3 regions of the Vreelandella sp. F11 genome follow, and region 3 is predicted to be linked to each of the others. Evidence: predicted binding sites of a transcription regulator. Region 3 holds the regulator's gene; each other region holds the start of a gene.
The links. The regulator sigma-54, encoded in region 3, starts transcription at its own class of promoters, with help from an activator protein. The targets are predictions, from matches to a motif close to TGGCACNNNNNTTGCTNT.
Positions count from the first base shown of each region.

Region 1 (6,698 bases), 1.6 Mb from region 3:
CGTGCTTGATGATGCCACCGATGTAGAACAGCGCCATTTCAGACAGACCAGCATACTCATCACCGGCGAACTGGTTGTTACCATCTTTCCAGAACGACTGGTGAACGTGCATACCCGAACCGTTATCACCGACCAGCGGCTTCGGCATAAAGGTCGCGGTTTTGCCGTAGGCGTGAGCCACGTTGTGGATCACGTACTTCATTTCCTGAACTTCGTCAGCTTTCTTCACCAGCGTGTTGAATTTAACGCCGATTTCGTTCTGACCTGCGTTGGAAACTTCGTGGTGGTGAACCTCAACGGTCTGACCAATTGCTTCCAGGGTATTACACATCGCTCCACGGATATCGTGGAAACTATCGACCGGAGGAACCGGGAAGTAGCCGCCTTTCACACGCGGACGGTGGCCCAGGTTGCCGCCTTCAACGACACTGTCGGTTGCCCAAGCGCCTTCATCAGAGGTGATTTTGTACATGGAGCCCTGGATATCAGACTTCCAATGCACTTCATCAAAGATAAAGAACTCAGGCTCAGGACCAAAGAAAGCGGTGTCGCCCAGGCCAGTTGATTGCAGGTAAGCCTCTGCACGCTTAGCAATAGAGCGCGGGTCACGATCGTAGCCCTGCATAGTGGCCGGCTCGATAATGTCGCAGCGCAGCACCAGCGTCGCATCTTCTGTGAAGGGGTCTAGGTAACCCGTACCGTCTTCCGGACGCAGAATCATGTCGGATTCGTTAATGCCCTTCCAGCCTTCAATCGAAGAGCCATCAAACATTTGACCATTCTCGAAGAATTCTTCGTCAACATCGCGGGCAGGCACGGTTACGTGCTGCTCTTTACCGCGAGTATCAGTAAAACGCAGGTCTACCCATTTAACATCGTGTTCTTCAATTAGCGCGAGAGTCTTGGCTGACATAGTGTCCTCCGGTATGAGCGTGGCTTAAAGCTAACGACAGTAAGCTACCGATAAAAGTGTTGTTCGACAAAATACGTGCTAAACCGCACGTTTGTCATTCTTGTTCGCTCAACGTTTGCCTGACTTTTTTAACAAATCGCTCAGCGAGCATTTCAGACCGGCTATTGTTTTAGCACGCCGCAAGGGTTATGCCTACGACACGCTAGCCGCTTGCAAATACAATGCAGAGAGCATGCCAACACTGCACCAATATGGCATCAAAAAACAACAACTGATTGTTTTATAAATAATAAAAAATGGATTTAAATGCCTCTTGATGACGCATAACGGTTAAACACGGCCTCAAGCGTCGCCTAAAAACCTCATACCGCACCAAAATAGAGCAAAAATAACGATTAATGCTCTTTTGTAGTGCAGGCAATGTGCTGAGCACTCTTTTTTGGCTCGCAAGTTTTTTTACTTGCTACTCAAATAAACCAGCTACTACAATAAATTACAAATTGATAGATTTGCTCACAAATGGAGTCGGCAAATGGGATCGGTCTGCTTTATCGTTGATGCCATGGTGACGGGTGAGATGTTGCCACGCCACTTAAAATCCATACGTGAGTCTGGTGTGGCCGATCACTTACTACCTATTTTGGTAACAGCCACTCAAGCCCAGGAGCGCCTCAGCGCTATTGAACAGCGCTACCATGCGCACTCGCTGATTACGCCAGCGCGGCCACTGGGTGCCCGCCTCAATAAAGCTGCGTTTGCCAGTCAAGCGGAGTGGCTCATCATTGCGCTGCAGAAAAAGCCGCTATCTGCCGACCTCTGGGGCGCACTCTACCCACAGCTCAACACGTATACCCTTGATGCCTTGATCATTGGCTTCACCCGGCCAACGCTGTCGGAACGCATCCTGCGGCGCTTATTAGCAAGTGCTTTAATCTTCCCGCCCTATATTGCCGTCAGACGCGCCTGGCTAGAGCGCTTGGGAGGGTTTGACCCAGAGCTTGACGATAACAACGCGATAGACGATTTTCTGCAGCGTTTACACGCCTGCCCCACCCGCTTGAAAACCTACAGCGGACACTTGCTTAGCCAAATGGATGAACCAGACGACGACCCTATGCTGCCTAACCCCGAAGCGGTCGTCACGTCACGCCCCTGATACACGCTCTGCCAGTTCCTACTACCGCTTGCCTTATTGCCGTCGTCTTTAATTTACTTACCTCTAATGGCTTACCTTCAACTGCTTGCCGAATAGCATCGCGCCTAGTGTGGTGGTATTCGCCAGTTTATTAAGCCCCACTGACCCCACCACCCCAACCACCATAAGCAACAGCGCGTAGACGCCAATGGGCAACGATAACGGCTCGACAGCCAGGTCGGTGAGCACAAAGAACATGGGGTGAGCCAAGTAAATACCGAACGAGTATGCATTGACGTGGCGCACCCACAAAGGCGCGGGGCGCCCCGCCAAGTAGCGCATAGCGCAGAGCGTAAACAGCACGAAGAACGGAACGACCCACACCTCTTTGGAAGAGAACGCCAGCCAGCCAGCGAAAGTCGCCGCAATAATCAGCGCCACCATCAGCGTCAACCACAGCGGGCGAGCCATTTGCTGCATCCAGGCGGGTCGTGCCAGCAGCACGCTCTCAGGGGCTAGCGGGTAGTAGCGCACCAGTACCAGGGCCAGGAAAAACACATAAATCCACCCCAGCGGAGCGATCCACAGCAGGTAGCCGGGCAGGTCAACGTCAAACCAGTAAGCCAACCCCCAATACCCCATGCTGATGATACAAGAGCCCCACAGCCACGGCACCGGGTTCAGACGCCACAGCTGCCAGCGGGTAAATAGCCAGTAGGCCACATAAAACTGCATTGCAATAATCAAAAAATATCCATGCCAGCCCGCGTACACATAATACTCAATGGCATTGGCCACAAACCCCACTGGCTCATCTGAGGCCTGTAACTTTACCCATTCAGCCGTCGAATAAATAAAGCCATACACAAAATACGGCACCATCACATACTTTACGCGCTGAGCTAGAAAACCTTCCGGCACAGATTTATCGTAGCGCAGGGCAAACACAAAGACGGCAATAAACAGAAAGATTGGGGTACCCAAAACCAGCGGTATGCGCATCAAATCGGTCGCGACGTTATCGAGGCGTTGATTGACGTGATCTAATAAATGAAACAAAAAAACGGCTATACAGCCGTAAGCACGTAACCAATAGATCTCTTCAATTTTCCGCATTGGGCCTCCCGCCGCTACCTACTCCTACCTTGGCATTTTGCATGGCGATAATGGGTGACGTTGCTAACTGACTGTCTTACTTGGCGATGATGAACAATGAGAGCCTTCACGCTGTCCGACCCTAGTGAACAGTTTTAATTCCCGGAGGAAACGTGTTCATCCCCAAGCGACCGCTACTTTCGTACCGATTTAACGCCCTACTGACGGCATTTATTGGCTGGCTAACGTTCAGTGGCCATAGTTTGGCCAGCGAGGTTGAACACGATCAGTTTTTCTCGCCCACGCTAGGTTACGACTACCCCTATAGTATTTATTTACCCGACAATTATGACGCCCAAGCGACAGACGCGTATCCAGTCGTTTATATGCTGCACGGCTCATTCAACACTGACCGGGACTGGGTTTCTCGCGGCAACTTGCAGCAGGTAGCGGATAGGTTAATCAGTGCTGGGCATATTCCTCCGAGCGTTTTCATTATGCCCGGCAGTCGCAGTTGGTGGGTGGATGGCTACAACGAACCTGCCCGTAGCGCATTTTTTAACGATCTAATGCCCCATATAGAAGCCACTTACCACGTCGGACAAGAACGTCATCTACGCGGCGTGGCGGGCTATTCTGCTGGCGGCTACGGGGCGCTCAACTTTGCCCTGGAGCGGCCTGAACTGTTTGCTGCGGTAGCCGCGTTAAGCCCGGCCAGCTACGCCCCCTTACCGCCGCGCAACTCCTCCGCCTGGCGCCATCCGGCCTTTCGCAATGAGCAAGGCCAGTTTGATCGCGAGCTATGGCAAAACCTTAACTACACCGCCTATTTGGAAGAGTATCGCCTGCGCGTGACACCCCGCGGCACTGAAGAAGAGGGCGACCTCTCCCCCGTACCGCTATATATCAGCGCCGGGCGTAGCGACGTTTACGACGCGGAATTCCACGCCCGCATCCTGCGCCAAGCCATGGAGCGCATTCAACCCAACGACGTGCGCCTTGACCTCTACCCCGGTGGCCACACCTGGCGTGTATGGCGGGCCAGCCTACCGGCAGCACTCAACTTCCTGTTTCAGTACGTGGGGCAGCCGGTAGTTGAAGCACAAACTGAAGAAGACGCGGAGGAAGTAAGCGGTTGAGCGCACTACACTAAAGAAACACCCTTCAAAGCACTTTCCAACACAAGGAAGACAGCGATGCACCAGCATATCGAATGGGACGAACCCGGCAGCGCCAGCGTAGCGGAGTACTTTAAAAACGACCCTGACCACAACGCCCCCGACCCAGGCGACATTATTTCCGCCCGTTACCAAGGCGCCATGGTGCGCATCAAAGTAGAAGCCTACCGAGAAGATGACGCCGTCAGCATTGGCGAAGTCGCCGCCATCATCGACACCAAAGGCGGCCGCCACCAAAGCCACCACAAGCTGGAAGTCGGCCACATCGTCCGAGTACCTGACGATAAACGCGCCATGGAAACACCGTCGAAAGAAGATTAAAGCTTCGCGTTTTCTAAACTCACCAGACAAGCCACCAACACGGTGGCTTTTTTGCGCAAAGTTAAACAACCAAGCAACACATCGAGTAACACCAGAGCAGCGGTGCCACGGGCACAAACCTTAAAGCCAGCTTTAAAACTGCCTCGGCTGAAACGTACTGCGGAGGGGGAGACTCGAACTCCCACACCTTTTCTAAGCTGCCTAAGCGGCAACACCAACTTTGCCACCTATTACGAGTCACGCACATTCCGAGTAGCGCGGCGTAAGCGTCAGCGCACCCGCGGGAGCACCGCACAGCGGTGCCAAGTGCACATATCTTAAGTTTATCTGTAACTGCCTGGGCTGCAGCGCACCAGCCCAAAGGCCTAATCCACCTAGTTTCATTTGTTTTGCGTGCTACGCTTAGCGCTACTGCTCCCCTTATATAGGCACTTCATCATGCATGCTTTTCGTCTTTTTACCGCGCTGTTTACTACCCTGGTGATCGCCCTGCCTGTCTCTCCACAAGCGCAAGCCCAAGCCCAAACCAACGGGCAGTGGAGTGAGTACGATGAGGTATTTGAGGGCGGTGCACACCACGCCGATATTTGGCAGTGGGGCTGGACGGGGATTTACACCACCAGCTTGGCGGTGAACGCGTACCAATCTAGCGAGGCGAGCGACCCGGATGACCGCTTTGATGCGCGGGTGGGCGTGGTGAAATCCGCCCTGGCCGTGGCCGGCATGCTGACCGACCGCCAGCCGCACCCGGCGGCACTGGCGGAGTATGAGCGTTTGAAAGCCAGCGGCGATTTAAGCGGCGTGCAGGCGCTGGGCTTGCAGCTCGCCCAAGCCGAACGTGAGCGGCGCGGCTGGGGTGCCCGGGTAAGCTCGCTCGTGGTGAATGGCGTGGCAGGTGCAGTGATTGCCGCCGATGGCCGGGAAAGCGATGGTGCTATCAACTTTGCCACCGGCATGCTGGTCAACGAGCTGCAAATTTGGACACAGCCCCATCAGGCGTCTTCCGCGATTAACCGCTTTCAACCCGCTAATCTATCCCTTGGGCCGATCACGATCCCCGGCGAGTACGCGCTGCATGTGGCGCCTCAACAAGTTGGCGCTACCTGGCGTTACTAGGTTTTTTTACAAAACTGCCCACTCCCTCTCTTATGATATGCCTCTCAAGCGCTGACGGCAGTTTGCCTCCAGCGCTTAATCGTTGCCAGCAAGGTGTGAAAGAGTAAAATAATCAGCAATTTTTTAGCGTTGCCAAACGTTATGTTATAACCTATTTAATACGATACGAGGCCACTTGATGAGTGAGCATACGCACCGTCACAACAAGGAGGGCCCCTGCCACTTCTCCTTGATGTCGCTATCGGCTGTTAAACGGCTGCTGTTTGTTGCCGTGCCGCTGTTGGCGCTTTGGGTTCTAGTGGTGTGGGCTGGTGGGTGGCTGGGATGAGTCAGCGCTCTTTATCACGTTTACAGCTGCACAACCTGCACCTGGCCCAGGCGCGCCGCACGGTACTGGAGCATGTTGAAGGCGACTTTAAGCCGGGTGCCATTACCGCGCTGATCGGCGCGAACGGTGCAGGCAAAAGCACGCTCATTCAGGCGATTATGGGCGAACTACGGCCTATTAGCGGCGAAGTGATATGCACCGTGCCCAAGGAGCGCCGGGCGTGGCTGCCCCAGCAGTTGGCGTTAGACCTGACCTTCCCCATGAGCGTGGAGGAGCTGGTGATGACCGGCAGCTGGCCCAGCCACGGTGCATTAACCGGCTACTGCGCGGCGCACTACCGCAAGGGGCGCGAGATTATGGCGCGGCTGGGTATTTCCCACCTGGCCCACCGCCCGCTGGGCGAGCTTTCCGGCGGTCAGCGCCAGCGCGCACTGATTGGCCGCACGCTGATGCAGGAAGCCGAGCTGCTACTACTGGATGAGCCGTTTGCCAACGTGGATAGCGAAACCGTGGATATTTTGATCCGCATTCTTCGCCAGATGGCCGATGACGGCGCGACGATCATTGTCGTGCTCCACGATATGGATCACCTGCGCCGCCTGGCCGATGAAG
Region 1 is NZ_CP170448.1:238,682-245,379, reverse strand. It holds gene glnA (glutamate--ammonia ligase) at 1-913, opposite strand, end outside; gene ACFIOZ_RS01200 (glycosyltransferase family A protein) at 1,446-2,069, shown strand; gene ACFIOZ_RS01195 (acyltransferase family protein) at 2,133-3,164, opposite strand; gene ACFIOZ_RS01190 (alpha/beta hydrolase) at 3,317-4,282, shown strand; gene ACFIOZ_RS01185 (hypothetical protein) at 4,340-4,642, shown strand; gene ACFIOZ_RS01180 (hypothetical protein) at 5,081-5,758, shown strand; gene ACFIOZ_RS01175 (hypothetical protein) at 5,937-6,086, shown strand; gene ACFIOZ_RS01170 (metal ABC transporter ATP-binding protein) at 6,083-6,698, shown strand, end outside.
Region 1: glnA (glutamate--ammonia ligase) is a predicted target of sigma-54. The motif match lies at 1,134-1,151, and genes of this name have one in related genera.

Region 2 (6,698 bases), 680 kb from region 3:
ACGCTACCTGGGCGCTGCCAATCAATCTCCTCGGCCGCTAGCAGCTCACCCGAGAGGCTCACCACCTGGATATTTTTACGCGATAAGTAATCAATATCGGCACGCACCTGAGGCAACACATCCTCGCGCATTATCGTCGGCGGGATTGTCCAGGAAGGATTAATGGTCAAATGGCTGATCGTGGAGTGGATAATCGGCGTCTCGCGGCGCGGCGTACCTACCACCACCCGGGCATCCCAGTGCTGACCGTTAGGGCGCACGTAGTGCATCCGGTAGCCTGCAATATCAACCCATACCCGTGGCTCAGCCGTCTGCATTGGACGAACCCACCGCGCACGCTCTAAATTGACCCGCAGTTGGTCGATTCGCGACGACACCGAGGTATTCAAGGCCAGGCGGGTTTGTTCGCCCACCACTCCATCTTCCTGTAGCAAATGAAGGCGCTGGAAGCGCCTTACAGCTGCTTCCAGGGGGGCATCAAAGGTACGCCGGTTAGACGCCGCCTGCACGCCAATCATGGGGTAGGCACTGCTGTCAGCCACTTGTAAGTCAGCTTCACCCCACAGCGCTAAGCGTTGACGCAGTACGCTCACATCGTCGTCTTCGTCGCCTGGACGAAGCGACTCCTCCCGTGCGGCCAAGAAGGGCACACTGCCCAAGCTAACCAACTGATAATGTTGCTTCAAAGCATCGCGCAACTGCTGATATTCAGGTGATGAGGGCCGAGCCAGGGCGATAGCGTTATCAATCACGCGATCATCGACAGCATGCACAACGCGCAACAGCGAGTAGCCACGCTCAGGGCGCGGTGCATCCCACTGAGGCTCGATCTCACGAGGGTTCACTTTGCCCCGCTCTAAATGATCCAGCGCCAGCAGCAGCGACTGGGTCGCTTTAATATCAAACGTCGCCTGGGTGGCTTCACTCCCTGCCTGACTGCGCTGAAACTCATCCAGCAGCGTATCAGCGTGATAATCATCGGGTGTTAGACCGTCGGTTTCCAGACTGTTCAGTGCGGCTACCAATGATTCAACCGCCCTGGCTGACTGCCAAGCGGGCTGACCATCGCGAAGTTGATAAAACTCAGCAATGGGCAATCGGTGCGCGTCCACCTTGCTTAACTGCTGGGTCAGCGCCTGCTGTAACGGTACTGAATCCGCATACGCCTGACTAATACCTAAAGGGCTGTGGGTAAGCGTGAGACATAGAGCGACCCCTATCGCCCATTGTCTTAGTGGCTGTATCTCGTTCATCGCCCTCTCCTTGCGTTACTATAGTCTTCCACATCGCCGTCCCGTTTTTATCTTAGTCGGCTAATCATTCATAATGACTGATATTGCTTTTAGGATCGACTTTTATGGCTCTTCGCTTAAATGTTGCCACGTTAATATTTTCCTTACCTTTTACATTATTTACATTACCGCTACACGCTGCCAGTTTCTTTGCCCAAGTTGATTCAACGCCCCCCCGTGGCGTACTGCCTTTAAACCACCAACTGCAGCAGCTCGCCCCCCAGGCATCTCCCGATGCACTGCGTTTAGCCGCCCAAGCCCTAAACTGTGCCGAGCCTAATGCCGAGCGCCTGGCGGTGATCGATTACTCGTTGCCATCTACCGAGCCGCGCCTGTGGGTGTTTGACTTACGCCAACATAAGCTACTCTTTGAAGAGCTGGTCTCCCACGGCCAGGGGTCGGGCGACGCCCAGGCCGAGACGTTTTCCAATACTCCCGATAGCCATCAATCCAGCATTGGTCTATTTCGTACCATGAACAGTTATTACGGCCGCAACGGCTACTCACTACGCTTGGAAGGGCTGGAACCTAACGTCAACGACTTGGCGTTTGAGCGCGCTATTGTGATCCATGGCGCGGACTACGTGAGCGATGCGTTCATTACCCAAACGGGGCGGCTCGGGCGCAGTCATGGCTGCCCGGCAGTGCGTGAAGACGTGACTTACCCGCTGATCAATAGCCTCAAAGAGGATCAGTATGTGTTCGCTTATTATCCCGATGCGGAGTGGCTTGCTACTTCAGCGTTTCTAGGCTGTACAGCCGAGGCCGCGCAGCTTGCCCGTCGCTAATATCGAAACTTTTGGTAAAGGTGAGCGCTAACAACCTCAGTCTAAGAGATTGTTGATAGCTCAATTTCATCATTTACGGTCGCTAAATCAGGCGTACGCGGGAACTCTCTGCAATACTTTGTGACAAATTAACACAAAATATTGCTATCTGCCGTAGGTGTCTCCGCCATGTTCACCTTTATCCACCCGTATCAAAAAATTCGTCGCCTGGAGCAGGAGGTTGCCGATTTACGCACCCAGCTTGACGCTGCCACCCCCAGCTGTCGCCTGTTAAGCTTAATGAAACCTGCACAGTCGATTGGAATGCTGCAGGCGAGAGGCGCAGATATGCTGGCTGCGCTAAATAGCGGCATTCAGGAATATGCAGACCATCTTGCCGGAGAGCGCGCCACACTGACGGAGACTAATAATTTAATCGCCGCTGCTGAACTAGCGGTTAATACTCTTAATCAGCGCTGCCTCGACACTGAACATGCCGAAGCATTACCCCCGTTAGTGCTAGCCAAAACCTTACATACCCTAAGCCAATTGCAGGTTGCCCTCGCACGTAATGCGGGCCACGCCCAAGCGCTAGCGGTTAGCACGGCGCTTGAAACGGCCCATAGCCAAGGTCTACTGGGTAGCACTGACGCCGCTACCCAGGAAGCGCCAGGGTTGGCGGCCATTGCTGACGATGTTCACCGCTTAGCACTTAATATGCACCAATTGAGCCACCAGCTCACTCTTCTGATGGAGCAAATTAATAGTCAGGTAAGAGAGCACTCCCAAGCCGTAGTGAAAAAACGTTTGGCCGATGACGAGATTGCCCGCTCGGCGCAAACAGCTAAACAGGCAGTGAGCCAGCTTGCTGACCAAGCTCAGCACATGCATAAGGTCATTCATCACAGCGCCACCGCTGCTTTTTTACACTCTGCTAAGCTTGATCATGCGGTGTGGAAATGCCGACTTTATAAGCAGCTACTGTCTGCTAACACAGACACCCTGCTAGACGATCACCACCAATGTCGCTTAGGCCATTGGTATCAACACGGTGAAGGCCACCAACGCTACGCTCGCACTGAAGCTTATCGAGCGCTGGCGGCGCCGCATCGGCGTATGCATGACAGTGGTGCTGAAGCGCTTAAGTTTGCCCGCCTAGGTGACCGCAATGGCCAACTAGCCGCCTTGGGTTTAATGGAAGAAGCCAGCCAACAGCTTGCACTGCAGTTGGATAACCTTATGGAGCACGCCATCTTTGAGGCGCCCTACCCAAGCAACCACCACTCGCCGCTTGCAGGTGCCCCTTAAAAAATCCAGTGCGCTAATAATAGCCTTTCGTCTTCTCTAGCCGCCTATGCCATGCTGGTGTCACTAAACCCAATTTCCTCACCAGCAGCAATGGGAAAAGCATATGGCAAAGGTCAAAAAGCTAGACCTCGCGTTACAAGGTGGCGGCGCCCACGGAGCTTATACCTGGGGCGTCATTGATCGCCTGCTGGCCGATGATCGTATTGAAATTGAGGGTATCAGTGGCACCAGCGCTGGGGCGATGAACGGCGTGGTAATGGCCGATGCGCTGACCAGAGGCGATAAAGAGACCGCACGGCAAGCACTGTACGATTTTTGGCAAGCGGTGAGTCGTGCGGGCATGACCAGCCCCATCCGCCGCTCTCCCTTGGATATATTGACCGGCAACTGGAGCCTGGATCACTCGCCCGGTTTTATTGCGATGGATCTGTTAAGCCGCGTGGCCTCCCCCTATCAACTCAACCCGCTCAACATCAATCCACTGCGCGATATCGTGGCTGATCACATTGATTTCGAGCGGGTACGGCAATGCCAGCAGCTTAAGCTATTTGTCGCGGCAACCAATGTACGCACAGGTAAACAGCGGGTGTTTCGCCGTGAGGAGATGAGCGTTGATGCGGTGATGGCCTCCGCCTGTTTGCCCTTTATGTTTCAGGCGGTGGAGATTGATGGCGAGGCGTATTGGGATGGCGGTTATATGGGCAATCCCGCGCTGTTCCCACTTATGGAGGAGTGCAGCGCACGGGATATTCTACTGATACAAATCAACCCTATCAGTCGCAACGAAGTTCCTACCTCGGCGTCAGCCATTATGAACCGCCTCAACGAGATCACTTTTAACTCAGCACTGATTAAAGAGATCCGCATGATTGCGCTGCTGAAGCACGCCCTCGATGAACAAGGCATTGAAAACTGCTATCAACAGGCGTTGTTTCATCGCATCAGCGGTGAGCAGGCACTTGAGGGACTCTCTGTCTCCAGCAAATCCAATTCCGAGTGGGCTTTTCTATGTCACCTGTTCGAACAGGGCCAAGCCGCCGCTGACCGCTGGTTAGGCGAGCACGTTGATGCCATCGGCAATCGCTCCACTCTTGATATTGATGCCGTCTATTTACATGAATAGCGGCTTACATAAATAGCGGCCGCATGGTCAGTTCCCGCCCCTTCTAGCACCAAGATGCCGCAAAATCAGCGCAGCATGCCCAATCATGCAGCATAGCCCTGACCACTTATCGCTAAAACGCACAACAAAAAATACAACAAAATACTGATTAATATAAAAAAGCCATAAAATGGCAAGCTACCTGCTTAACTCCTTCCAGTGGTGGTAGGCGTGGACCAGGCCCAACTGGGTACGAGTGCGTCGAACCTGACCTTCAACGATGAAGGCATGTTCTCGTCAATTGTTTGCGTAACGCGCTAATTCGTTTGCGTTGCGTAGCGATCAACTCGTTTTATGCCCCGTGAGGCCATCCCATGGACATACGCAACAAAGCCAACCGCATTCGGTTATTCAACTTCTCGACCCCTCAGATGCGCGCTTTCCACTTTTCATGGTTCGCGTTTCATATCTGCTTTTTTGGCTGGTTCGGCATCGCTCCACTCATGGCGATCGTTCGTGAAGACCTTTCGCTGACACAAACGCAAATCGGCAATACGATTATCGCTTCGGTGGCGATCACCGTGATAGTGCGCCTTGCAATTGGTGTATTGTGTGATCGCATCGGCCCGCGTAAAACCTATACTGGGCTACTGCTGCTGGGCGCTATCCCGGTAATGGGCATTGGCTTGGCCGATAGTTTTGAAACCTTTCTACTGGCACGCTTGGCCATTGGTGCCATTGGAGCCTCCTTCGTTATTACCCAGTACCACACGTCAATGATGTTCGCCCCCAATGTAGTCGGCACCGCCAATGCTACCAGCGCGGGCTGGGGCAACCTGGGTGGCGGCACCACACAAATTCTGATGCCCCTGATCTTCTCTGGCATGCTGATGCTGGGCGTTAATGAAGCCTTTGGCTGGCGCTTGGCGATGATGGTGCCTGGTGTCGTGATGTTCTTCACCGGCATTGGCTACTGGTTCTTTACCCAAGATGCGCCCAACGGTAATTTCAGCGATCTGCGTGCACGGGGTGAACTGCCTGAAGCGTCAGGCGAAAATGGTGCTGCGCAAAGCTTTCTAGCTGCCGCCAAGGATATACGCGTTTGGGCGCTGTTCGTTGTCTACGGCCTCTGCTTTGGCGTAGAGCTGACGATCAACAATATTGCCGCCATCTACTTCTTCGATAAGTTTGACCTGACGCTAGCTACCGCGGGTCTGATCGCTGGCTTGTTCGGGTTAATGAATATTTTTGCGCGTACCCTTGGAGGGGTTTTCTCGGATCTTTTCGCCAAACAAGGGGGCCTGAAAGGGCGCGTTCGCTGGCTGTTTATTGCCCTGGTTTGCGAAGGTATTGCGTTGGTAGCCTTCTCACAGATGCACGTATTGAGCCTGGCGATTGGCATCATGCTCGTGTTCAGTCTATTTGTGCAGATGGCTGAAGGCGCCACCTACGGTGTTGTACCGTTTATTAACAAAAAAGCCTTGGGCGCCGTCGCAGGGATTGTCGGCGCAGGCGGTAATGTAGGCGCGGTAGGCGCAGCCTTTTTGTTCCGCAGCGAAAGCCTGACCTATCAACAAGGGCTGTTCTATTTAGGCCTAACAGTACTGGTGCTGGCTTCCTGTGTGCTGCTGGTGCGCTTTAGTGATGCCACTGAAGCAGAAGAGGCCAAAGCCTATCACGATGCGATTGGTGATGACGTAGGCGCAGGCGCTCTGTCGTTACGTTAAACGCTTTCCAGTACACTCCCATCTAGCTACATAGCAGTATGGGAGTGTATTCATTTAGGCGGCAAGCCACTAAGGAAATCTCTATGTCTTCAGCGCAGCAACTGCTCTTAACCGCCATCCGTTGCGATATCGACAACCTTACCCACCTTGCCACCACCGCCGATATTGTCGGCGACATTAGCCGATTTATTCATATGCTCCAGCGTGAGCGGGGCGCCTCGACGATCTACCTGGTTTCCCAGGGGCAACGTTTCAAAACCCGCCGCGATACCTACCGTCAACACAGCCAGCAGGCCGAAACGTTAATGCGCCAACGGCTGGAAGCGCTCAGCGAGGAAGCCCGCCCTCAGGCCGCCGCGCGCTTACTGCGCCGAATCGCTGCCGTTTGGTATGCACTTGACGAACTTGGAGCCCTTCGCCAGGCGATCGATACCTTTGCCATCACCCCCGATGCGGCGACTCAGGCGTTTAACCAACTGACCAGCGGACTGCTGGCCATTGT
Region 2 is NZ_CP170448.1:1,173,758-1,180,455, reverse strand. It holds gene ACFIOZ_RS05255 (L,D-transpeptidase family protein) at 1-1,253, opposite strand, end outside; gene ACFIOZ_RS05250 (murein L,D-transpeptidase catalytic domain family protein) at 1,358-2,080, shown strand; gene ACFIOZ_RS05245 (CZB domain-containing protein) at 2,249-3,367, shown strand; gene ACFIOZ_RS05240 (patatin-like phospholipase family protein) at 3,471-4,490, shown strand; gene ACFIOZ_RS05235 (NarK family nitrate/nitrite MFS transporter) at 4,844-6,196, shown strand; gene ACFIOZ_RS05230 (nitrate- and nitrite sensing domain-containing protein) at 6,280-6,698, shown strand, end outside.
Region 2: ACFIOZ_RS05235 (NarK family nitrate/nitrite MFS transporter) is a predicted target of sigma-54. The motif match lies at 4,661-4,678, and genes of this name have one in related genera.

Region 3 (8,925 bases):
TATGCAGCGCGACTACGACTACACTTCTGCCCGCGACCCCAAGGCGCTGCGTGACCCCGCGGAGGTAGGGCGCGAAGCCGCAGTTCGCACGCTGCGCAGGCTTGGCGCTAAACGCCCACCCACGGGCACCTTCCCGGTGCTGTTTGACCCCTCGCTGGCCAGCGGGTTAATCGGTCACCTTCTCAGTGGATTGGCTGGTGGTGCGCTCTACCGTCAGGCCTCGTTTTTGTGTGACCGGCTCGGCACACCGCTGTTTCCGGACTGGTTTAGCCTAGAAGAGCGACCGATGGAAATTGGCGCCATGGCCAGCTCGCCGTTTGATGGTGAGGGCGTGCAAACGCGTAATAATCGCTTTATCGACCAGGGACGCATTGCCAGCTATATGCTCTCTTCCTACAGTGCTCGTCGCCTTGGCATGCATACCACTGGCAATGCCGGAGGAGCGCGTAATGTGCGTTTGGCGGCGCCACTGCAATCACGCGAAAGTCTGCTGCAGGAGATGGGGCGGGGGATTTGGGTGACGGAACTGATGGGGCAGGGCGTCAACGGCGTCACCGGCGATTACTCCCGGGGGGCCGCAGGCTTTTGGATCGAAAACGGGAAGGTGCAGTACCCCGTTGAAGAGTTCACCATTGCCGGTAACCTGGAGCGGATGTTCACTGGCCTCGTCGGCATTGGTGATGACACCGATACCCGCGGCAGTGTTCACACGGGTAGCTGGTTGATTGATGCCATGACCGTGGCGGGGGACTAGCAAGCACAAGCTATACGGCTACTGATCCTCCTCAAAGCGGGCGTCGAACAGCGCTTGAATCGCTTCAAGCGCCTGTTCGGCATCATCGCCTTCGGCATTGATCTTCAGCTCTGTACCGCAAGGGGCTGCCAGCATCAGCAACGACATGATGTTGGCGGCGTCAGCGACCTGATTCTGCTTGTAAACATGTATTTTAGCCGAAAACTGTTGACCGCATTTGACCAGTTTTGTCGCCGCGCGAGCGTGTAGCCCGCGTTGATTGGTGAGTGTGAGTGTTCGTTCTGGCACCCTGGTTCCTTTTCGCCGAGTGGTGTCATTAATGGATAGACGCGTTTAAGAGGTCTCTGGTCGCTCGTTAGTTGGAGCAGAGCTGACGAGGGTGGCGGCTGACTGCTTGCTTAAGGTGTAGTGTAACCCCAGCTCGCGGTGGCGCAGTTGTACTTCGCCCATGCAGGGAGCCAACTTTTCCGCTAACTTCTCGACCATGTAAACCGAACGGTGTTGGCCACCGGTGCAGCCAATCGCGATGGTCATGTAGCTACGCTGGCTATTTTGGTAAGCGGGTAGCCAACGCTCCAGCCAGCCCAGAATGTCATTGCTCATGGCGTCAACGATCGGGTAGCTGCTTAGAAAAGCCACAATGTCAGCGTCGCGACCTGTGAACTGGCGCAGCGTCGGATCCCAATAAGGGTTCGGCAGGCAGCGCACATCGAAAACCAAGTCAGCGTCTAACGGCACGCCGCGTTTGTAACCAAACGACTCGAGTGTCAGCGTAAGCTTATCGCTCCGCTGATGCGCGACCTGGTCGGTAATGCGACGGCGTAAATCGTGCACCGATAAACGAGATGTATCGATCAACAGATCGGCCAGATCGCGAATATCCTCCAGCGTCTCCTCTTCTTTGTTGATCGCCTCTTCCAGCGTCATCTCACTATCCCGGGTCAGCGGATGGCGTCGCCGAGTAGCGGAGTAGCGCTCGAGCAGTATGCGCGCATCGGTGGTCAGGTAGATAACCTGGAAGTCGATTTTACGCTGGCGTAGCTCTTCCAACAAAGCGGGCAGGCGCTCTAGCGCGCCTGGCAAATTACGGGCATCAATGCTGACCGCCAAATGGGTGCGGTCACCCTGGTCGCGTATTTCGTCCACCAGCGATCCCAGCAACATAGCGGGAAGGTTATCAATCGCGTAGTAGCCAAGATCTTCCAGCGCCTGCAGAGCGATGGATTTACCTGACCCGGAGCGGCCGCTAATGATCACCAGTTGCATAGAGTCTCTCTGCCTTGGCCATGCTGCATTTGAAGGGGGCGAGCCAAAAATAAACCTGCCGCGATGAGCCTCAAGCAGACTTTAAGATCGATTAGGCTGCTGATTGCTCACGAATTTTGGCGGTGATGAGCTCAAGAAGTTCACGTTGACTGGCCGTTTTACGCAGTTGCTGGCGTGTGTCCGCATCATTCATGATGGTGGCTACTTGGCCAAGCAGTGAGAGGTGCGTGTCATCTGCTTCTTCGGGCACCAGCAGAACAAACACCAGGTCTACCGGGTCGCCGTCGATAGCGTCGAAATCAATCGCTTCTGACAGTTTTAAAAAGCCAGCGATAGGGGCTGTGCAGTGGGGGCTACGCGCATGGGGGATAGCCACACCGTTACCAATACCCGTACTGCCCAAGCGCTCACGGCCGATTAAACGGCTAAACACTTCTTGGCTGTCCAGGCTGGGAATATTTTGGGCAATAAAGGTGCTGTAAAACTCCAGCACCCTTTTTTTGCTGCCCCCGGGTACGTCAAACAGAACGCGTTCCGGGGGGAGTATGGTTTCCAACGTCATTGAATTAACGCACGCCTGCGCCTTGGGCGCGAGCTTGTGCTTTTTCCTTATGTTTAACGAGTTGACGGTCGATTTTGTCCGCTAGGGCATCGATAGCGGCGTACATATCACTGTCCATGGCTTCCGCATGTAAATCCGCGCCTGCGGCGTGCAGCGTACAGGCGGCCTGCTGGCGCTCTTTCTCCACTGATAAGGTGACTTGCACCGTGGTTATATTGTCGTAGTGGCGCTCTACACGCTCAAGTTTTTCGTTGACATAGTCACGCAAGGCGTCAGTCAGTTCTACGTGATGACCAGTGATATTAACTTGCATTGACGTACTCCTTATCCATCGGACTGTACTTCGATTGTAACCCTTTTTGCCGCGTTGCAAAGCCCTTGTCGAGAGTTTCCCTTAAACGGCATCAGGGTCTAGCGTAAACGGCGCCGTTCGCTGGAGGAGGGGATGCCCATGGCTTCGCGGTATTTAGCCACCGTGCGACGCGCTACCTGCACCCCCCCTTCGCCTAATAGCGTGACTAAGCGGCTGTCAGAAAGCGGTTTGCCAGGGGGCTCCTCTTGAATGAGTTTTTTGAGCCGCGCGCGGATGGCGGTACTGGAGTGGCTGTCGCCATCCTGGCTGCTCACTTGGCTGGAGAAAAAGTACTTGAGCTCAAATACACCGCGTGGGGTATGAATATATTTCTGCGTCGTTACCCGTGAGATAGTCGATTCGTGCATCTCAACGGCTTCAGCGATATCTGCCAGTATCAGCGGCTTCATGGCCTCTTCGCCGTGCTCTAAAAAGCCAATCTGACGGGTGATGATTTCACGACCCACCCGCAGCAGCGTATCGTTACGGCTGGAGAGACTCTTGATCAGCCAGCGCGCTTCCTGGAGGTGCTCTTTGAGAAACTGGTTGTCATCGCTTTTGTCCGCACGCTTAATCAGGCTGGCGTAGTCGGGCTGAATACGCAGCCGTGGTAGGGCCTCAGGGTTGAGCTCCAAATGCCAGCCTTCGTTATCGTGGCGGACGACTAGGTCGGGGGTCACATAGCTGTCGTCGGTGTCGCCGTAGGCGCTGCCTGGGCGAGGATCCAGGCTGCGAATCAGTAGAATGACATCGGCCAACTGTTCGTCGTCGAGCCCTAGGCGGCGTTTCAGCAGGCGCATGTCATCCTTGCCGAGCGCTTCAAGAAACTGACGCACTAGGCGGCGGGCGGGTACCAGCAGCGGCGTATCGTCGGGAAGAGCGGCAAGCTGCAGCATTAGGCATTCACGCAAGTCGCGGGCAAATATGCCGGTTGGCTCAAACTGCTGCAGCTTAAGCAGTGTGGTTTCCACTTCCCGCTGACTAAGCCCATCAATACCCTGGGCTCGTAGGCCTTCACGGATATCGTTAAGTGGCTGAGTCAGGTAGCCGTTTGCATCTAGTGCGTCGATTAGGCTCTCCGCGACAAGCTGCTCGCGGGCGCTGAAGTCGGTCATGGCAAGTTGCCACAGCAGGTGCCCATGTAGGCTCTGTCCGGCCGCTTGGCGTTCAAAATCGGGGCCTTCGCTGCTGCTACCTCCCTGGCTACCCATATCTTGATAGGTATCGGACCAGTCGCTATCTACCGAGAGCTCCGTAGGGATGCTCTCTGACCACTCTTCTTCCTTAGGCTCGCTGACAGCCTGCTCACTAAATTCATCCTCCTGCTCCAGCATGGGATTGGCATCTAGAGCCTGCTGAATTTCTTGACGAAGATCCAGCGTCGAGAGTTGCAACAGCGCAATCGCTTGTTGCAACTGGGGCGTCATGGTCAGCTGTGTGCCGATACGCAGTTGGAGAGAAGCTTTCATGACCATCTGAGAACCACTCGTTAATCAGAAGGCTCCACACTAGTGCGAGTGAGTGCCTGGTGCAAGTGCAATAAGCATGCCATTGGTAGTAAAGTTGTTGCAGAGCGCTATTTACAGAGCCAAAAAATAGGTTTATGGGCAGGTGGTGATTGTAGGCACAGTTGATTAGTTTAAAGGCGAAAATCAGCACCCAGATATACGTCTCTGACCTTCTGATTATCGAGAATGGCACTTGGTGAGCCGCTGGCAATGATTTGCCCATCACCGACGATATACGCAATATCGCAAATATCCAGGGTTTCACGCACGTTGTGGTCGGTGATCAGTACACCGATATGGCGCTGCTTCAACGCACGGATGATGGTTTTAATCTCGCCTACCGAAATGGGGTCTACGCCCGCAAAGGGCTCATCCAGTAAAATAAAAGCGGGTTCGGTGGCGAGCGAGCGGGCTATTTCGACTCGCCTGCGCTCACCGCCTGAAAGGCTCATGCCTAGATTGTCGCGAATATGAGTGATATGAAAGTCTTCGAGCAGCGCTTCCAGGCGCTGCTCCCGCTCGCTGCGATTAAGCTCTTTGCGGGTTTCGAGGATTGCCATAATATTATCGGCAACCGAAAGTTTGCGGAAAATAGACGCCTCTTGAGGGAGGTAGCCGATGCCCGCCGCGGCGCGTTCGTGCATGGGGGCGCGGGTTAAGTCCACATCATCGATGCCTACTTTGCCAGCATCGGATTTTACCAGCCCGACAATCATATAGAACGAGGTGGTTTTGCCTGCACCATTCGGGCCAAGTAGGCCCACAACGCTGCCTTGGCAGATCTCTAGGTTAATATCTTTAACCACCCGACGCCGTTTGTAGCTTTTAGCCAGGTGGTGGGCATAAAGGGTTTTGATCGGCGCAGTGTCAGCAGTGGCCACAGCTTGGCTCCCTATTGTTCAGGCTGAAGGGTCATTCGAATGCGCTGGGGCTCGCTGCCGTCAACGTCAGAGCGTGCTTGAATCACTTCACGGTCAATAAAATACTCAAGACGCCCGCCGGTAAATTTATCCTCTTGTTGGGTCAATTCGGCTTGGTCAATCAACTCGACGCGGCGTTCCGCAACGTGATAAATGATCCGCCGTGCCCAACCCTCGGTGGGGCCGTCCTGGCCTTCACCCTGATGGCGCAGATAGGCGCGCTCACCGGTGGCTGTTGCTGTTGAGAGCTCACCAGCCTCGTTACGTTTGATCTCTACCCGCTCGCCCTGCAGCTGCATTTCGCCCTGGCGAATGTCCACGTCTCCACTATAAACGGCGGTACCCGCCCGTTGGTCGAGATCCAAGCGGTCGGCCTCTACTTCAATAGGCGCCTGCTGTGAGGTTTGGGCCAGCGCTGTTAGCGGCATCGCGAGCGCAAAAAGGGCGGTGTAAACAAGTGCTTTCATGGCGACTCCTCTCTAGATTGCTTGGCCGGGGGGTGTGTACCGCGTACATTATCCGTTAGGCGAACCCGGCTATCGTTAAGCCACACGTCCATACGTGAAGCACTCATTTGCTGGGGCGGTTGCTGCAGCATGACCGGTGTATCACTCCAGGCATGCTGAGTTACCCCATCATAATGCAATAGCTCGGTATCTAGCTGCCAACCTTCATCGGGTGCTATCAAACGTGCCGAGCCTGACAGCAGCAGCGACTGGGTGGCGGTATTGAGCGTGCCTACATCCGCGCTAGCCAGCCATTGACGATCCTCATTGTCGTAAAGCAGCGCTTCGGGCTCTTCTGTCCAGGTTTCGCTTTGCTGAGGCGTATGGATAAGGCGCGGGGTTTTCAGCGACTGCAGGACGTTGCCATTATCACCAAATAGAGTGATTTCAGCATTTTCCAATACGTGGCCTGGCTCTTGAGCCTGCGCTTCTGGATCGATGCTGGTGTCTTGCGGCCCGCGGGGGTCAAGCCATACCAGTAGAGCCCCCAGCGCTATGACCAGCCCAGCTAACCAGATATGCACTTTAAAGCGCTTAATCATTTACGTGCGGCCGTGGAGGTAGGTGTCAAGCACCGCGCCCCAGTGCCCTTGGGATTCAAGCAGCGTATCGCAGATTTCGCGCACTGCACCGTGGCCACCCAGACGCTCGGTGATCCAGTCGGCGTGAGTATGCATATAATCCGGTGCATTAGGGACGGTAATACCGACACCGCAACGCTTAATGGCCGCTAGGTCGGGTAGATCGTCACCACAATAGGCCACCTGCTCCAGCTCGATATCGAGGCGCTGGCAAAGCCCGCGCAGGGTCGCCAGTTTGTCCTCACAGCCTTGATGGACATGGTCGATGCCCAAGGCAGCAGCGCGTTGACTTACCATAGGTGAATCACGACCGGTAACCAGCGCTACATGCACGCCAACGCGTTTGAGTAGTTTTAGCCCATGACCATCCTGGGTATGGAATGCCTTGATTTCGATTCCATCGGCCTGAAAGTAGAGACGGCCATCAGTGAGTACGCCGTCAACATCCAGCGCCAAAAGGCGTACACGGCGGAGACGATCAAGTAGCGCAGCAGGTAGGGACATAGAGCCTCCATATCAGTAAATTCGTAAAGCCAGGCGGAGTAAAACGCCGGTAGATTAAATAACGCCGCTGGCGAGCAGGTCATGCATATGTAGAGCCCCAATAGGGCGCTGTTGTTCATCGACCACCGCGAGCGCGGTAATACGGCTCTCCTCCATGATGCGTACCGCTTCGGCTGCCAGGATGTCTGGGCCGATGCGTTTACCTGGCCGGGTCATAACGTCGTCAACGCGCACATCGCGCAGATTATGGAACTGATCCAGCGTGCGTCGCAGGTCGCCATCGGTGTAGACCCCGGCGAGGCGCCCATCGCTATCCACCACGCAGGTAAAGCCAAGCCCCTGCCGGGTGATCTCCAGTAACGCATCGCGTAATGGGCTTCCCAGTGCGACCTGGGGTAGTCGCGCACCGTCGTGCATTAGATCCCTAACGCGCAGTAACAGGCGCTTACCTAAGCTACCGCCAGGGTGGGAAAGAGCGAAATCTTCAGCGGTAAAGCCGCGTGCTTCCAGTAATGCAACCGCCAGTGCATCGCCCAGGGCGAGAGCAGCGGTGGTGGAGCTGGTGGGAGCCAGGTCGAGCGGGCACGCTTCACGCTCAACGCCACTATTGAGATGGGCGTCAGCGTGTTTGGCAAGCGTGGAGTGGGGGCGCCCGGTCATGCTCACCAGTGGTGTGCCCAAGCGTTTGAGCAGCGGCAGTAGAGCAGTGACTTCGGCGGTTTCACCTGAATTAGACAGTGCTAGCACTACATCTGCGCGGGTGATCATGCCCAGGTCGCCGTGGCTGGCTTCGCCGGGGTGAACAAAAAAGGCCGGTGTGCCCGTGCTGGCCAGTGTTGCTGCCAGCTTGCCTGCAATATGCCCCGACTTGCCCATGCCCGTCACCACCACGCGGCCTTGGCAGGCGAGGATCAGCTCGCAGGCGCGGTCAAAGCTTTCGTCCAGTTTAGCCTGGAGGCCCCCGATCGCTGCCTGCTCAATTTGCAGCGTACGCAGTGCGCTTTCGCGTAGTAGGCTGGATGAAGCAAGAGGCTGGCGCATAGCGTTTTCTCTTAACAATTGAAAATGAACAAAGTGGTAACCGCCAAGAATAACATCTCGATACCCCTAATAGGCAGTAATTGAGGTCGTTACTCAAGCCGACTGCTGTTGACGTGCTATATAAGGAGCGGCCATTCGCACCGTAACGTCTTGTAGCGTTATAGTACGATGTTCGATAATGTTTTAGAAACACTGTTTTCTAACTGCGGTGGCAGCAAGTAGGGTATGCTATCTAGCCTTTGCTACGCCTCGTTAAGAGTCAACTGATCCATGACAGATGCACCCTTTATAGAAATTGAAGAGCTCTATTTCACTCGTGGCGATCACGAAATTTTCCGTGGTGTGAATATGACCATACCGCGGGGTAAAGTGACCGCGATCATGGGGCCGAGCGGTACCGGTAAAACCACGCTGCTAAAGCTGATCGGCGGGCAACTGACGCCGGAGAGTGGGCGAATACTGATTGACGGGCAGGATGTGCATAAGCTTTCGCGGAAGGCGCTGTTCACGCTACGCAAGCGGATGGGCATGCTGTTTCAGAGTGGTGCGCTGTTTTCCGATCTGGATGTGTTTGAGAACGTTGCTTTTCCGCTGAGGGTGCATACGGATTTGCCCAATACCATGGTGCGCGACCTGGTATTGCTCAAACTGCAGTCAGTCGGCTTGCGCGGTGCGCGACACTTAACACCGGCTGAGCTGTCCGGGGGTATGGCGCGCCGGGTGGCGTTGGCCCGTGCGGTAGCGCTGGATCCGGAGCTGATTCTGTACGACGAGCCGTTCGTAGGCCAGGATCCTATCTCCATGGGTGTATTGGTGCAGTTGATTAAGCGTCTTAATCAAGCGCTGCAGCTCACCTCTGTGGTGGTCTCTCATGATATCAAGGAAACCTTGAGCATTGCCGACTACCTCTACCTGATTGCTGATGGTCAAG
Region 3 is NZ_CP170448.1:1,850,479-1,859,403, forward strand. It holds gene pmbA (metalloprotease PmbA) at 1-754, shown strand, start outside; gene ACFIOZ_RS08310 (HPr family phosphocarrier protein) at 773-1,042, opposite strand; gene rapZ (RNase adapter RapZ) at 1,088-2,020, opposite strand; gene ACFIOZ_RS08320 (PTS sugar transporter subunit IIA) at 2,112-2,582, opposite strand; gene hpf (ribosome hibernation-promoting factor, HPF/YfiA family) at 2,587-2,895, opposite strand; gene ACFIOZ_RS08330 (RNA polymerase factor sigma-54) at 2,994-4,409, opposite strand; gene lptB (LPS export ABC transporter ATP-binding protein) at 4,574-5,323, opposite strand; gene lptA (lipopolysaccharide transport periplasmic protein LptA) at 5,335-5,829, opposite strand; gene lptC (LPS export ABC transporter periplasmic protein LptC) at 5,826-6,410, opposite strand; gene ACFIOZ_RS08350 (KdsC family phosphatase) at 6,411-6,953, opposite strand; gene ACFIOZ_RS08355 (KpsF/GutQ family sugar-phosphate isomerase) at 7,008-7,994, opposite strand; gene ACFIOZ_RS08360 (ATP-binding cassette domain-containing protein) at 8,265-8,925, shown strand, end outside.